3 regions of the Saccharophagus degradans 2-40 genome follow, and region 2 is predicted to be linked to each of the others. Evidence: predicted binding sites of a transcription regulator. Region 2 holds the regulator's gene; each other region holds the start of a gene.
What was found. The regulator FNR, encoded in region 2, switches genes on or off when oxygen is low (the NO sensors DNR and NnrR bind a similar motif). The targets are predictions, from matches to a motif close to TTGATNNNNATCAA.
Positions count from the first base shown of each region.

Region 1: a site for FNR is predicted at 2,278-2,291, ahead of SDE_RS14990 (L-lactate permease). Genes of this name have one in related genera too.
Region 3: a site for FNR is predicted at 3,980-3,993, ahead of hemN (oxygen-independent coproporphyrinogen III oxidase). Genes of this name have one in related genera too.

Region 1 covers NC_007912.1:3,623,624-3,628,491, forward strand. The annotation lists gene SDE_RS14985 (hypothetical protein) at 1-241, shown strand, start outside; gene SDE_RS14990 (L-lactate permease) at 625-2,241, opposite strand; gene SDE_RS14995 (2-hydroxyacid dehydrogenase) at 2,406-3,395, shown strand; gene SDE_RS15000 (glutaminase) at 3,907-4,830, opposite strand.
Region 2 covers NC_007912.1:1,885,568-1,890,435, reverse strand. The annotation lists gene cobB (Sir2 family NAD+-dependent deacetylase) at 1-197, shown strand, start outside; gene SDE_RS07675 (hypothetical protein) at 222-437, opposite strand; gene SDE_RS07670 (hypothetical protein) at 563-1,351, shown strand; gene fnr (fumarate/nitrate reduction transcriptional regulator Fnr) at 1,440-2,174, shown strand; gene SDE_RS07660 (DUF4202 domain-containing protein) at 2,212-2,802, shown strand; gene SDE_RS07655 (SirB2 family protein) at 2,809-3,171, shown strand; gene SDE_RS07650 (hypothetical protein) at 3,372-3,905, shown strand; gene SDE_RS07645 (hypothetical protein) at 4,033-4,260, opposite strand; gene guaA (glutamine-hydrolyzing GMP synthase) at 4,340-4,868, opposite strand, start outside.
Region 3 covers NC_007912.1:3,134,518-3,139,385, reverse strand. The annotation lists gene SDE_RS13000 (fumarylacetoacetate hydrolase family protein) at 122-967, shown strand; gene SDE_RS12995 (ExbD/TolR family protein) at 1,292-1,717, shown strand; gene SDE_RS12990 (ExbD/TolR family protein) at 1,943-2,356, shown strand; gene hemN (oxygen-independent coproporphyrinogen III oxidase) at 2,414-3,868, opposite strand; gene SDE_RS12980 (DUF4166 domain-containing protein) at 4,107-4,625, opposite strand; gene SDE_RS12975 (YgjV family protein) at 4,692-4,868, opposite strand, start outside.

The DNA.
Region 1 (4,868 bases), 1.7 Mb from region 2:
CCTTAAAAAGCTAGGCTTCTCAAATGATGTAATTGAAGCAATTGATTGCCTGTCGAAGAGGAATGGGGAGGACTACAATAGTTTTATATTACGCGTATCAAAAAACGAACTAGCTAAAAAGGTCAAAATTGAGGACATTAAGGACAACCTGAATTTAACTCGATTAAAAATAATCACAGATAAAGATCTTCGAAGAGCTGAAAAATACCATCGTGCATTAGCCTTACTCACTAAGCAATAGCTCCAAATAAATCACATCGAGGGTTGATCTCCCTCGTCCGCATGGGAACGCACACGAACTTACCAAGCTACGTAAACCGTCCCCCCCCTATTCAACCCTGCATATTTCCTTGCACAGAAATAACGCCAATGCCCGCCTCATCGATATATCCTCGCTTAACCGGATTTTGATGAAAGAATTCAATATTCTGCTGTATCACCACTTAGCCTTACATCAATTCAAGCTGCACACCTTCTTGCCAAAATTGATTAGCGCGATCACTTTTCTAGGCTTATTTATAAAACACCAATTACTCTAAAGCTTTCCTTGCGTTACATTAAGGCGATATATGTATCCCTTCGTAGAAGCGTGGATACGAGTATACGAATTAACACCGCTTAAGTTTAAGTAAATGGAAATATACGACTAACAAGCCAACCAACTACGCCAACGGCTCCACAATAAATAAGCATTGGGCCGAAAGTTAGTCGTATTATGTGGCCTTCTTTTCCTGTTAGGTGCACAACGGCCGCTGCGGCCACCACATTCATCACGCACACCATATTGCCCGCGTTAGAGCCCAGTAGTTGCAAGGCCAAAATCAACGAAGGTGAAAGGTTTAATGCCTCTGCCGCTTCCATTTGCAGACCAGAAAACATCATATTTGAAAAAGTAGACGATCCTGCGACAAAGCTGCCCAAGGCGCCTATTAACGGAGCGAAGAATGGCCAGTGTGCTTGCAAGCCATCTACGGCTTGGTTAGCTAATTCTGTTGGCATGGCATTTAAACTATTGTCGTTCACTCCAGAATGGATGAATATACGCACCATTGGTACGGAACTACCCAGCGCGATAGCAGCCGGCCATAGGCTTTCTACTGTTTTTTTAACGGCATAAAGGGTTTGCTGTTTAGATGTTTTAAATACAATACAGGTTACACAAGCAACAAAGGCAAACAAGGTACCCGGTAAATAAAGCGGTGCTAGGCTGCTTGAAATGTTCGTGCCAAGAATATTTGCCCAGAGCCATTGAAAAGACAGTAAAGCCGATTTTAGCGGCAACATTGATAGCCGGCTAAGCACAAGCAACAACGCTGCGCTTACATAGAGCAACCAAGCCTGCCACAGGGGGATAACCGCAGCGGAATGATTTACTTCAGTCAGTTCGCTTAGGGGCGGGTCGGTAGCAAATCGCCAAGGTTGCTTTGGCAGTAACCAGCCGTGCCTTGCAACAAAAACCATAATGAGCATGCCTATTAAAGCCCCTATTAAGGACGGAAATTCAACGCCAATATATTTTGCTACTAGCCAAGCGGGTGCGGTAAACATTACCCCAGAGAGAAGCGCGAACGGCCATATCTGAAAACCCTCACGCCAGCTTTTGTTTGCACCAAAAAGACGAGTAAGTAATAGCGTCATCATTAATGGAATAAAGCTTGCGACAAAAAAATCGATAGACATTGCTGTTACAGCGATAGTCCGTAACTCCGCATACTCAATGCCTGGTACACCCTGACCAATACCGACGAGAACCGGTGTTCCAATGGCACCAAATGAAACTGGCGCACTGTCTGCAATTAACGCCAGCGCAACAGCGGCCAAAGATGGAAACCCTAAAACAACAAGAAGCGGGGCTACAATAGCTGCCGGCGTACCAAAGCCCCCAGCCCCTTCTAGAAAGGCACCAAAAAACCACGCGATGATAATGGCCTGTACGCGCCTATCTGGTGAGATGCCAAAAAAGCCGCTTCGGATGCTATCTAATGCTCCACATGCTCTTAAAACATTTAATAACAATAGTGCGCCAGAAATAATAATCAAAATAGAAAGGGCTATTACCCAACCCTCGAGGGTGGCAGCGGCCATTTGTTTTAGGTGTATCCCCCATGTACTCCAGGCAAGAAATGCGAATACAGCAAAGCACAACGGCATGGCTTTTACAGCAGGCATGCGAAAAACCACTAAGAATAAAAATATAGAGGCAATGGGTGTAAGCGCGGTTAGTAGTTGCAATAAACTCATAGTTGAGCACCCTAAAGTAAATGCGAGAACCTTAACTTGATGCACCGCAAAGGTTACGCTATTTTGTGAGCACACTAGCACAAGAAGCTATACAGTATACGGCGTAGTAGAAATTACACATCTCAACGAATTCATGCCCACTTTAATACAAAGGGAGCCGCGTAATGAAAATAGGTCTTTTTAGCAGTAAAAAGTACGATAAAGTTGTTTTTCATCAAATAAACTCTGGGCAACATGAAATAACTTATCACCCTGTTAGGCTCAACAAAGATACGGTGAAGTTAGCAAGCGGATTTGAAGCTATATGCTGCTTCGTTAATGATGAGATTGACGCCTCTGTGATCGCAAGCCTAAGCAACATGAATGTAAAGCTGCTTGCCCTGCGATGCGCCGGTTTTAATAATGTTGATTTACCTGCCGCGAAAGCCAATAACTTGCCTATTTGCCGAGTACCAGAATATTCGCCCCACGCCGTAGCGGAGCATACTTGCGCACTAATATTAGATTTAAACCGTAACATCCACCGCGCTCATAATCGCATACGGGAAAACGATTACTCTTTGGACGGGCTTTTGGGTTTCGACTTACATGGAAAAACGGTGGGAGTGATTGGGGCGGGTAAGATTGGTCGTGCCTTTATCAAAATCATGCTTGGTTTTGGTTGTAACATACAAGTGTGTGACCCCGATTATGCCCAGCCGGACAATCCCAAAATAAAAAAAGGGGACTTGGATGACGTGCTGCAAAACTCGAACATTATTTCGCTACACTGCCCGTTGGTGCCAAGTACACATCACATGATCAACCAAGCGGCCATAGATAAAATGAAACCAGGTGTAATGTTAATTAATACGAGCAGAGGGGGATTAGTGGATACCTCGGCGGTTATACGTGCATTAAAGAACAAAAAAATAGGTCATTTGGGGTTGGATGTATACGAAGAAGAAAGTGAAATGTTTTTTGAAGACTTTTCTGACACCTTCATTCAAGACGATGTATTTGCCCGCCTACAGACTTTCCCTAATGTAACCATTACAGGCCATCAAGCATTTTTCACCAAAGAGGCTTTAGAAAAAATAGCCCGTACAACCTTAACTAACATCGAGCACTTTCAGCGCGGCGAGTTTGATAAAGTTCATTTTGTTTCCACTTAAAAATAAAGTAACAATTTAATGATAGCTCTTATCGACTCTATGGGCGATGAAAAATTCAGGCAGCCGAGTAGGATAAGAGGTAGGCCTAACATTTTACACATCAACAAAATACCACCTCGTTCCCACGCTCCCGCGTGGGAACTCATACGAACTTACAAAGCAGAGCAAACCGCCCTTCCGCAATTCTACCCGGCTTAACCCCTTGCGTTGGTATAGCACCAATAAACGGCTCCATTAACATACCACACTTAACCGAGTGTTAATGAAAGCATTCAACTTTGCGCCACATAATCTCTTCACCTTGATTCAATTCAGGTGGATGCATTCATGCCAAAATTGATAGGCGCTATCGCTTTTATGAGATTATTTATAAAACGCCAATAGCTCTAATATTTTCATTACTTTGCATTTAAGTAAATATTGAGTAAGAGCAAAGCAGACAGACCTAGTTCTTATATAAAAAATACTCTACCTCTTTACTATTATTTAAATACCGTACTCGTTCCCTTAATTAAAATATAGACAATTCTGTTTTAGTAGTTAGCGCTTCGAGCACTTTCATTGCCTTAACAGAATTACCCGAGGCGTTAAGCCGCGGGCTAAACACCGCGATGCAATATTTACCAGGATGTACGGCTACAATGCCGCCACCTACACCGCTTTTACCAGGCAGCCCCACCTTAAAAGCAAACTCCCCGGCCTCATCGTAGAAGCCACACATTTGCATTATGGAATTAATGCGTTTTGTGCGTTTGGGAGTAATAACTTGCTGCTGGGTAGCGGGGTTTACTCCACCCGCAGCTAAAAATAAGAATGCTTGCGCGAGCTGTTTGCAGGTGAGTTTTATTGAGCAAAGCGAAAAATAGAGATCTAGCACACAATCTACATCGTTATGAATATTGCCAAAGCCTTTCATCATGTGGGCTAGCGCGTAATTTCTATGGCCGGTTTTTACTTCCGACTCGGCAATAACAGGGCAGTATTCAATACTAGGAATACCCGAGGAGGTGCGAATAAAATCAAGTAAATCTTCTTTAGGGTTTTTAAGGCAAGACACTAAAATATCGCAAACCACAATTGCCCCAGCATTAATAAAGGGGTTACGCGGAATACCCATTTCATATTCAAGCTGCACTAATGAATTAAACGCCGTACCCGATGGCTCTACGCCCACCCTTTGCCAAGTATCTGCACCCAAGTGTTTCAACGCCAAAGTAAGCGACCAAACCTTGGCGATACTTTGAATCGAAAACGCTTCCTCAGCATCGCCGTAGGCAAAGTGTTGATTAGTAACTGTGGTTAGGTGCATGCCAAGCTTGTTCGGGTCTACATTGGCTAACTCGGGAATATAAGTTGCCACGCTGCCCTTTTCATCTTCACTACTCAGCTCATTAACAATTTCACTGAATATTTTTTTATAATCTATTGCGTCCAATCTTTCACCTACAGCCTTATTTACGAGCTAGCCCAAGC
Region 2 (4,868 bases):
GTGAATGTGACCTATTTGTATCTATTGGTACGTCTGGCAATGTTTACCCAGCAGCAGGGTTTGTAGAGCTAGCTGCCAGCTACGGCGCAACCACGGTAGAATTAAATTTGGATGCCAGTGCAAATAGCCGAGCGTTTGACACAAGCCTACAGGGGCCGGCAAGTGAATTGGTGCCGCTGTTTTTTGCCTGCTCGTAGTACTTTTTCAGGCCGCGCATAGCGCTAGCTGGCAATATACTTATCGTATACGCCGTAAATAAGTAACGCCCATAATACGGTCATGGTAAATAGTTCTATTTTGGTTTTGGTTGGCTTTTCTTTAGCTACAGGTTCTGCCGCTTTTAGGTTGCGAACTTGTCGAGAAGCACACGCAGGGCAAGCCCCATGCGTAGACGCCTTTTTGAATTTATGACCGCACTCACCGCACTGATAACTCATATTCCCCCTCTGCTCTAACTAAAGTGTAGAAGCCACCTAAAAGCTTCTCAAGTAGGCTTAACCTTCAACGCTTACGTTTGATTCGAATCAATACCGCTTGCATGGGCTTACGATAAAGTAGCCACATGGAAAAAAACTCGCCCCCACCTAACAATGGCTCTTCCACCGTGGAAATTAGCCGCGCGCGCGCAGCTGAACGCTGTGCGGTAACTATTGTTATAGACTCCAATCATATTCGGCCCCTTTACGAGCAATCTTGCGACACCGCGTTTCTTTTGCAACGCGAGCTTGAAGTTTGGGCCACAGCGCTCAACCACCCAACACTCACCGAGTTCACGCTACACAACCCTACGCGCTTTTTGCGGGCACACGAAGTTACCGCACTCATACGCACATTAGCAAAGCTATACAATATACAGCCTATCGAAAAGCGGCTACACACTGTTAACTGCGATTTAACGGACCTTAATTGCAACTGGCTGGGGCTGTTCAAAGGTTTAGGCTTCAACCGCTGCTTAGTTGAGATAGCGCTTTCAGACTTAGAAAACACTCCAATTGTGATGCAAAAGCTGGCAAAAATTAAAGAATTCGGTTTTGCTCAACTGGGGTTAGTTGTATACCCTGCACCGGCATTGCCAGATCTAAAAACCGCGATTACCCCACTACTTAAAACCTTTAATCAGCTGCACATTTTTTTGGGTCACACATCACACAATGCGCTCGACACCAACTTCGAGTTAGAACCCGACGAAGACTCGCACATTTCCATTAACGTGGGCCCGGGAGTAGACGCATTCGTCTATTCCGAGCACAGATACAAGCTCCACAATATCTCACTTTATACTCAAGCCTTGCTTAACCATAAGCTACCAATTAGTACACCAATCACTCTACCGCCGAGGCCAATTAACTAGGCAAAGAAGCCTTTGACATTAGCCATTAGTATCCATATCCTTGCTCGCAATCTAGCAATCAAATACCTGCCGTACTCTGGACCGAATTATGTCCCAATCCGAACCTACATCATGTCACCACGCCCCTCAGGTGAACTGTGGTGACTGCCGTTTATCGGCTATATGCTTACCCATAAGCCTCGCGTTGGATGACATTGCTAAATTAGACGACATAGTTCAGCGCGGCCGCCCTTTGCAAAAAGGCCAACCACTTTACGAAGCAGGCGAAGACTTTAAAGCTGTTTACGCATTAAGATCTGGCGCAGTAAAAACCTCTACTATCAGTAGGGATGGCGAGGAGCAAATTACTGGCTTCTACTTGCCGGGCGAAATTTTGGGGTTAGATGGCCTAGCAACGAATGTACATTCCAATACCGCAATGGCATTAGAAACCTCAGCGATTTGTGAAATACCCTTTTCGCAACTCGAAGACCTGAGCATGAAGCTTCCCAATTTGCAGCGTCGCTTCTTTCAACTTATGAGTAAAGAAATTAGCCACGAGCAGCAGCTCATTACCCTGCTAAGTAAAAAAAATGCCGACGAGCGCATTGCGTCCTTATTAGTTAGTATATCTACAAGAAACCACCATCGGGGCTTATCAAGCACCGAGTTTTATTTACCCATGTCACGCTCAGATATGGGCAACTACTTAGGCTTAACCATAGAAACCGTAAGCCGTGTAATGAGCAGACTTCACAAACAAGAAGTAATAGCTCTTGATAAAAAACACGTGGTTATCAATCAAATGGATAAGCTGCGCGCTATCGCCTCAACGGCAGATTAATTTTTCGCGCAAAACTTCACCCAATTTTTGAGTTCTATTGCGAATGAATGATAAATATTTAGCCGTTATCAATAAAATTGACGCGGCAAATGCACAAGACCCCAATCAAGAAACTGCAAATGGCGAGCCTATTGCCAAAGAACTTTTGTACTCTCAAAGAATGACAGAAGTACTTAATAGCTTTGCCCCGCAAGCGTCCGAGCACCTACAAATTGCCGCTCGCGCACAACATATAGAGCGCTGGAAATCACCGCGTAGCGATTACCCCGAAGGTCGCACAGGTTACAAACAATGGCGCGCAGAGCTTGGGCTTTTTCATGCAAAGCGCACTGGCGAGCTTATGCTGGAAGCCGGCTACAATGAAGAAGATATCAGTCGCGTTAAATATCTTGTGCAGAAGCGAGGCCTGCGCAGAGACCCAGAAACTCAAACTCTGGAAGACGTTATATGCCTCGTATTCGTACTTTATTATTTAGATGATTTTGCTCGTAAGCACGATGAAGCAAAACTGATCGATATTATTCAAAAAACATGGGCAAAAATGTCTGATGCAGGTCATCAAGCCGCCCTTGCAGCAACTCTCCCAGATCATTTGGCCACACTTATCAAGAAAGCGCTTAGCGAATAATATTCCATGTTTGCAGTAATTAAACACATTCACGTATGGCTCGTGCTATTAAGTATTGGCGGGTTTGCCGTTAGATTTCTTTGGCTAATGGGAAACTCTTCCAAACTTCAATTGCGTGCAGTAAAAATTGCACCACATGTTATTGATACCCTTTTACTTGTTACCGGTGTAACCCTTGCGGTAATGCTTCGCTACTCGCCATTTGACTATTCTTGGTTTTCAATCAAATTACTTTTGGTTATTACCTATATTGGCTTAGGTATCACTGCCTTCAAAATCCCCCATAAACACCTGCGCGCAATTTTTGGAATTAGTGCCCTCTTAACTGCTTGCGCAATTATTATATTGGCCACCAGTAAGCCGTTTTAATTCCTCTCGGCAAGAATGCAGCCCCGTTATACATTCTTATATAACTTTTCACTATTTAAAAAGTAAAAGACCTTTAAAACTCGTCTAGACACAAGGAACTATGTCACGTTTTACTTGACATTTTAGTTGGTGACGCTTTTAATGGATTTAACGGCTGTACATTCATTCTTATAACAAATAGTTACTGGCGGACCCCTTCTATGAAAAATCTGGCTGCACTATTAACTTTAGTTGCATCATTTATTATCTCGAACGCGTACGGATGCGATGAGAAGTGCCAGAAGGAAAAGGCAGAACAAGCGAACAACGTTAAATTCCCAGGCTACGTAACATGGAGCTATTGCGATGATATTCGCATGGAATTTATGACCACTACCCTAGGTAGCGTGGGCAACTATGTAGAAAACAACTTTGATATGCGCTACAAAGGCGGGCTAAGAAACACCCGCAACTTTTTAGCCGAGCGCAAAGAATGGCTACAAGAGTGCGACCAATACCTACAAATGACAGGTAAAGGCCACATTTTCGAAACCGAAAAAACCACCAAGCAAATCTATGCAGCTATAGATAAGCTAACCAAAGAATTTGATGATCTACTCGCAGGTATTACTTACTCAGCAGAAAGCGGCCAAGATTCAGGCACCATTTTATTAGAAAAATACCAAACTCTGTTTAAAACAGTAGATAATCACAAAACCTTAATGCACTTAAAAGGCAAGTATGTTGTAAGGTAGTGTTTTGGCAAGTAAAGCTAAGCACGAGCTCATAATTTGGCGCTGCTGCTTTATTAACACCCATAAAAAACCGCCCTAGATGGCGGTTTTTTTATGGGTAACGAAACGGCAAAAGCACCAGCATCAACTACAGGCTGCCCACGTTTTTCATATGCTCTTCCCTAGCCTTGCTCACAATAGCCTTCATGCCACAGCGCAACAACCGCGCCTCCTCCACTGCCGTTAAACCGGTTGGAAAATTTGTGGGAATTAACCCCATCGGCTGTCGCGGGTTGCCCTCTACGGTAATTCTACAACCCGTCTCATGAAACGCCGACTTTGATTTAAGGTCTACTTTCCAAGCATCGAAATCCATCTTCAAACTCCATTGTGCGGAACACTCAACATCCGTGTTTTAGGGTGCTAACCAAGTTTTATCGGTAAATCAGGCCCGCTTACTCCCACTCAATCGTAGCAGGTGGTTTACTTGATACATCGTAAGTAACCCGAGACACGCCTGAAATCTCGTTAATAATTCTGTTTGATACCTTTTCTAACAGCTCATAAGGTAAGTGGGCCCAGCGGGCTGTCATAAAGTCGATAGTCTCAACGGCACGCAACGCAATAACCCACGCATAACGACGCGCATCACCAACCACACCTACAGACTTAACCGGCACAAACACAGCAAAAGCCTGGCTGGTTTTATGGTACCAACCCGCCGCGTGCAGCTCTTCTAAAAAGATAGCATCCGCTTCACGCAGTATTTCAGCATACTCTTTTTTCACTTCGCCTAAAATACGTACACCCAAACCCGGACCCGGGAAAGGATGACGGTAAACCATATCGTACGGCAACCCTAATTCTAAGCCTATTTTGCGCACTTCGTCTTTAAATAATTCACGCAACGGCTCTACAAGCTCAAACTGCATATCCTCTGGTAAGCCACCTACGTTGTGGTGGGACTTAATAACGTGCGCCTTG
Region 3 (4,868 bases), 1.2 Mb from region 2:
CGGTCGCTTTTAGTTCCAGCCTTTCTGTATTTATTCCTATATCGAGCCCGCTGGCGGGTTCGATTATTGCTACGTTTTTGTGCGCTTTAGCAGGCGAGATAATCTTGTTGAGAGGTTTTAGATGAAATTAGTGCGTGTAGGCAACAAAGGCCAAGAGCGCCCAGCAGTGGTAGATAGTCAAGGCGTGGTGCGTTGTATTGCGTCATTCACTGCAGATATAAATGGTGATTTTCTTGCAGGCGCCAGCTTGAATGCGCTAAAAAAAACAGACCTTTCGACGCTGCCAGTAATAGACAATGTACAGCGCTACGCCGAGCCAGTAAAAGGCGTAGGTAAATTTATATGTGTGGGCCTAAATTACGCCGATCACGCTGCGGAATCGGGGAAGGAAGTGCCCCCAGAGCCGGTTTTGTTTACCAAGGCAACCTCGTCTATAACTGGGCCTAACGATAATGTGGTTATCCCTCGCAACTCGACCAAAACCGATTGGGAAGTAGAGCTAGCATTTGTTATAGGTAAACATGCCAAATACGTCAGTGAAGCCGACGCCATGACATACGTGGCAGGCTTTACAATCGTAAATGACCTGTCTGAGCGGGAATTTCAGCTAGAGAAGGCAGGCCAGTGGTGTAAAGGCAAGGGTTGCGATACCTTCGGCCCATTTGGCCCTTATTTGGTCACCCCCGATGAGCTAGGCGATTTCAATAACCTAGATATGTGGTTAGATGTAAACGGCGAGCGTATGCAGACCGGAAACTCTCGCACCATGGTATATAAAATCCCTTTTTTGGTGCACTACATCAGCCAGTTTATGAGCCTGCAGCCAGGGGATATTATCTCTACAGGTACCCCACCTGGAGTGGGGATGGGGTTCCGCCCACCTAGGTACCTGAAGGCGGGTGATGTGATGCATTTGGGCATCCAAGGGCTTGGTGAGCAAACCCAACAGGTGGTAGCAGATAGCTAAAAGCAGCCATTTTTATCGCTTATTTAGTGGTTTTGGCTGGTAAATACCTACCGTATACGTTGTAAAATCGGTCAAACTGATTAATAAGCAACCTAAAAACGGACATTTTTCGCTTTAAACGGCTAGATTCGAGCATGCGGGCAAAACTTATTGTAGAATGCCTGTCTTGTGGGTTTGTTGCCGAGAGAGGGGGCGTTATTACCTAGGTGATTACGTCTAAGAGAGTGGCAGCAAATTCAGCTTTGAGCTAACCTTCGTACAGCCTAATAAGAGTTTGGCGAGGGCCAAAAGCCTACATTCGCACATTTATGTGGAGATTTTACGGTGAGTCGCAGAAAGAAAAAACAACAATCGGATGATAATTCAGAAATCGACTTAACGCCCATGCTGGACGTTGTGTTTATTATGCTTATCTTCTTTATCGTAACGGCATCGTTCGTTAAAGAAAAATCGTTAGGCTTGAACGTGCCGGAGGATTTAGACAATCCACCACCACCCAACCCTGACAACAAAAGTATTCTTATTCAGGTAACGTCTAGTGACGAGATCTACATCGATCAGCGCCGCGTAGATGTACGTTCTGTGCGTTCTGTAATTGCTCAGAAGCACGCAGAGATTCCAGAGGCACCAGTAGTTGTACGCGCACACGAACTGTCTACTGCGCAAACCTACGTTGCCATTGCTGATGCCGCGCGCGAAGCAAAAATTTATAACGTATCACTTGTACCTTTTGACGATAAATCTAAATAAGGTTTAGTTAAAAGCTACCCCAAAAAGCAGCCAATGGCTGCTTTTTTTATGCCTGCAATTTACGGCTTACCTCGTGGCTTTTCAAACACCCGTTTGGCGCCGGTTGTTGCGTGATTATTTGGGCTGAACTAAGCTTGAGGTAAGGGTGAGGCAGCAAGGTTGACCTGCCTGAGTATATCTGGGTACTAGCACTAATAACGCTAATAACAAAAAAGGACCAAATCTATGAACCGTAAAGCCAGAGCTATAACTGCAGATGATAAAGCCGATGTGGATTTAACCCCCATGTTGGATGTTGTTTTTATTATGCTTATCTTCTTTATTGTTACCGCTTCGTTTGTAACCGAGAGGGTAATAGGGCTAAACCTGCCAGAGAACGCCCCTGTACAGCCAATAAGCCCAACCCCTAGCTTGTTGGTAGAGGTTTCTGCTAACAACGATATTTATATAAACAATCGCAGGGTAGATGCTTCTGCTGTGCGCGCATTAATTGCCCAAAAGCATGCCGAGTTGCCCGAAGCGGGGTTGGTAATTCGCGCCCATGAGCTTTCATCTGCAGAAACCTATGTGCTAGTGGCTGATGCAGCACAACAAGCGCGAGTGAATAATATTTCTTTAGTGCCGTTTGCCGATAAGTAATGGCTTGTGCATGTGGCAGCGTAAGGCGCTGTCACATGTAAGTTAGCCATATATTAATTATAAAATGCGAGAATACTGCGGTGTATTTGCACTTTGTTGCTGGCTCGCATAACTGCTTACCTGGCTGCTTACATAGCTGTCAAAAGCCATGCAAATTCGTCTTACCAGAAGCCTGCCGCAGGGTTTTACGTTTAGCTTCGCTTGTGTAAATTCAATTAGGCCATCCTCTTCAAACACCTTTAGTTCGGTAAGCGCGTCGGCAAAGTACTGTGCTACATCAATTCCAAATTGGCGATTAATTTTTTGATAATCTAGCTCAAAGTTACAAATTATTTGGCTAATAACTTCGCGCCTAAGTAAGTCATCATCTGTTAATGTTAAGCCTTTAATTATGGGCAGCTGGTTTGTATTTATTGCAGCGTAATATTCGGTTAAATTTTTACTGTTTTGGCTGTATGTATTGCCAATAGAGCTAATAGACGAAACACCAAACGCCAATAAATCGCAGTCGCCGTGTGTGCTATACCCTTGAAAGTTTCTGTGCAGTTCACCTTCGCGTTGGGCAACCGCGAGAGAGTCGTCCACTTTGGCGAAGTGATCCATACCAATAAACTGATAGCCAGCATTGCACAGACTTTGAATGCTCTGCTGCAAAATAATTAATTTTTCTTGTGGCTCTGGTAGCTCGCGGGCGTTAATTTGTTTTTGCGTTTTAAACAAGTGGGGCAGGTGTGCATAGTTAAATAGCGCGATTCTATCCGGCGACAACGCAATTATTTTTTGCAGGGTTTCAGCAAACGATTCCGCCGTCTGCTTAGGTAAACCGTATATTAAATCCATACTTAACGATGCAAAATTATTTTCCCGCACTGCTGTTACCAGTTCGCCAACCTGTTGCGGGCTGTTAAAACGGTTTACAGCCTTTTGTACATCGGGCGAGAAATCTTGTATGCCCATACTTACACGATTAAACCCAATAGTGCGTAAATGTTTAATGCGTTGTGGCGTAACTCCTGCTGGGTGAACTTCTATAGAAAAATCTCGAAACGCGCTATCGGCTACATTAAAGCGTGCCTTTACAGCGTTCATTAGTGTTGTTAGCTGTTCGTCACTTAAAAAAGTAGGTGTGCCGCCACCAAAATGTAATTGCTGCACAGGTCGAGTGGTATCCACTTGCGCGGCAACCAAATCCATTTCTTTAATAATGGCGGTTAAATAGGGGGTAGATTTAGCTTTGTTGGCAGTAATAATTTTATTACAGCCGCAGTAATAACAAACCGTATCGCAAAAGGGAATGTGGAAATAAAGCGACAGTGGCTTTTGTGCTTTGTTACCCTTACTTACCGCTGCCTGCCAATGTTGTTGAGTGAAGTTGTTAGTAAATTGTGGCGCAGTTGGGTACGACGTGTACCTAGGCCCGGCCAAATCATATTTTTTAAGGGTGGCTGGCTTGGCCAGTATATCTACGTTAAAAGGGGTAAGCGGGTGGATTTGGGCAGTTGGCCAAGTCATAACTGTGCTCTACTTGCGAAAGGCGTATTAGCTGGTTGTTAAATAAATAACATAGCGTGTGAAAAGGTAATGGCGTCACGCTAAATATATAATCTGGACCGAGTAGAGGTATTGATATGGGTCAAATGATGGCTAACAGCTAACAGCTAACAGCTAACAGCTAACAGCTAACAGCTAACAGCTAACAGCTAACAGCTAACAGCTAACAGCGCTGCAAAGAAAGGGGCTAAGAGTCGAGTTAGGAGCAGAGCTGCATATCGCCGCCGTAGCTTACAACTAAGCCAATAACGGGTAAAAACACATATACGCTAAAGCGGTATAAGCCTGCGTGCTCCCCTTCATTGGCTTCTACCTTTGGGGCCAGAAAGTGCGGAACGGGAATGCCCCAAAAGTAGGTTTTTTGTAGGCGGTATTCAAGCGTGCCGTTGTTCACGGAAAGTGCTAGATGCATGTTGAGCGGGCCAAGCTTTTCGACAAGTTGGTTGCCGCTTTTGGCAAAATGAGAATTCATTTTAAAGTTGCCGAACTTTCTATCCCAGTGCATATTGTTGTTGTCGTGTTTGCCATGCACGGTAAGCTCAACGCTATTCGTTTGCGGTGGCATAGCCATTATTTTGCACAAAGCGCGAGCAAAAATATTACCTTGCCTAACCCAAACTGTACCCTTAAGTTGAGACTCACCAGTGTGTGCAGCTTTTACTATGGGGCACAGTAGCGCGTAGTCATTACCCAAACATTGTTGCAGCAAGTTAGACATAGCTTACCTTGTGGTTGTATTAGCTAGGGGCGTTACCTCCCCAGAAGGGGTATTACTTTAAAGGGATTATTGCTCGCGATTAAAATACAGTTTGCGAATGGTGTTGCCGTTAACAATAAGTAGCGTTATTTCAAGTAAAGTACCGCCAATGGAGCCAACAATAATATTGTTCGTTAGCCAGCATAGTGCACCGCACAAAAATGCAATACGCATTTTTATGCCACGCAAACAAAATAAAGCATA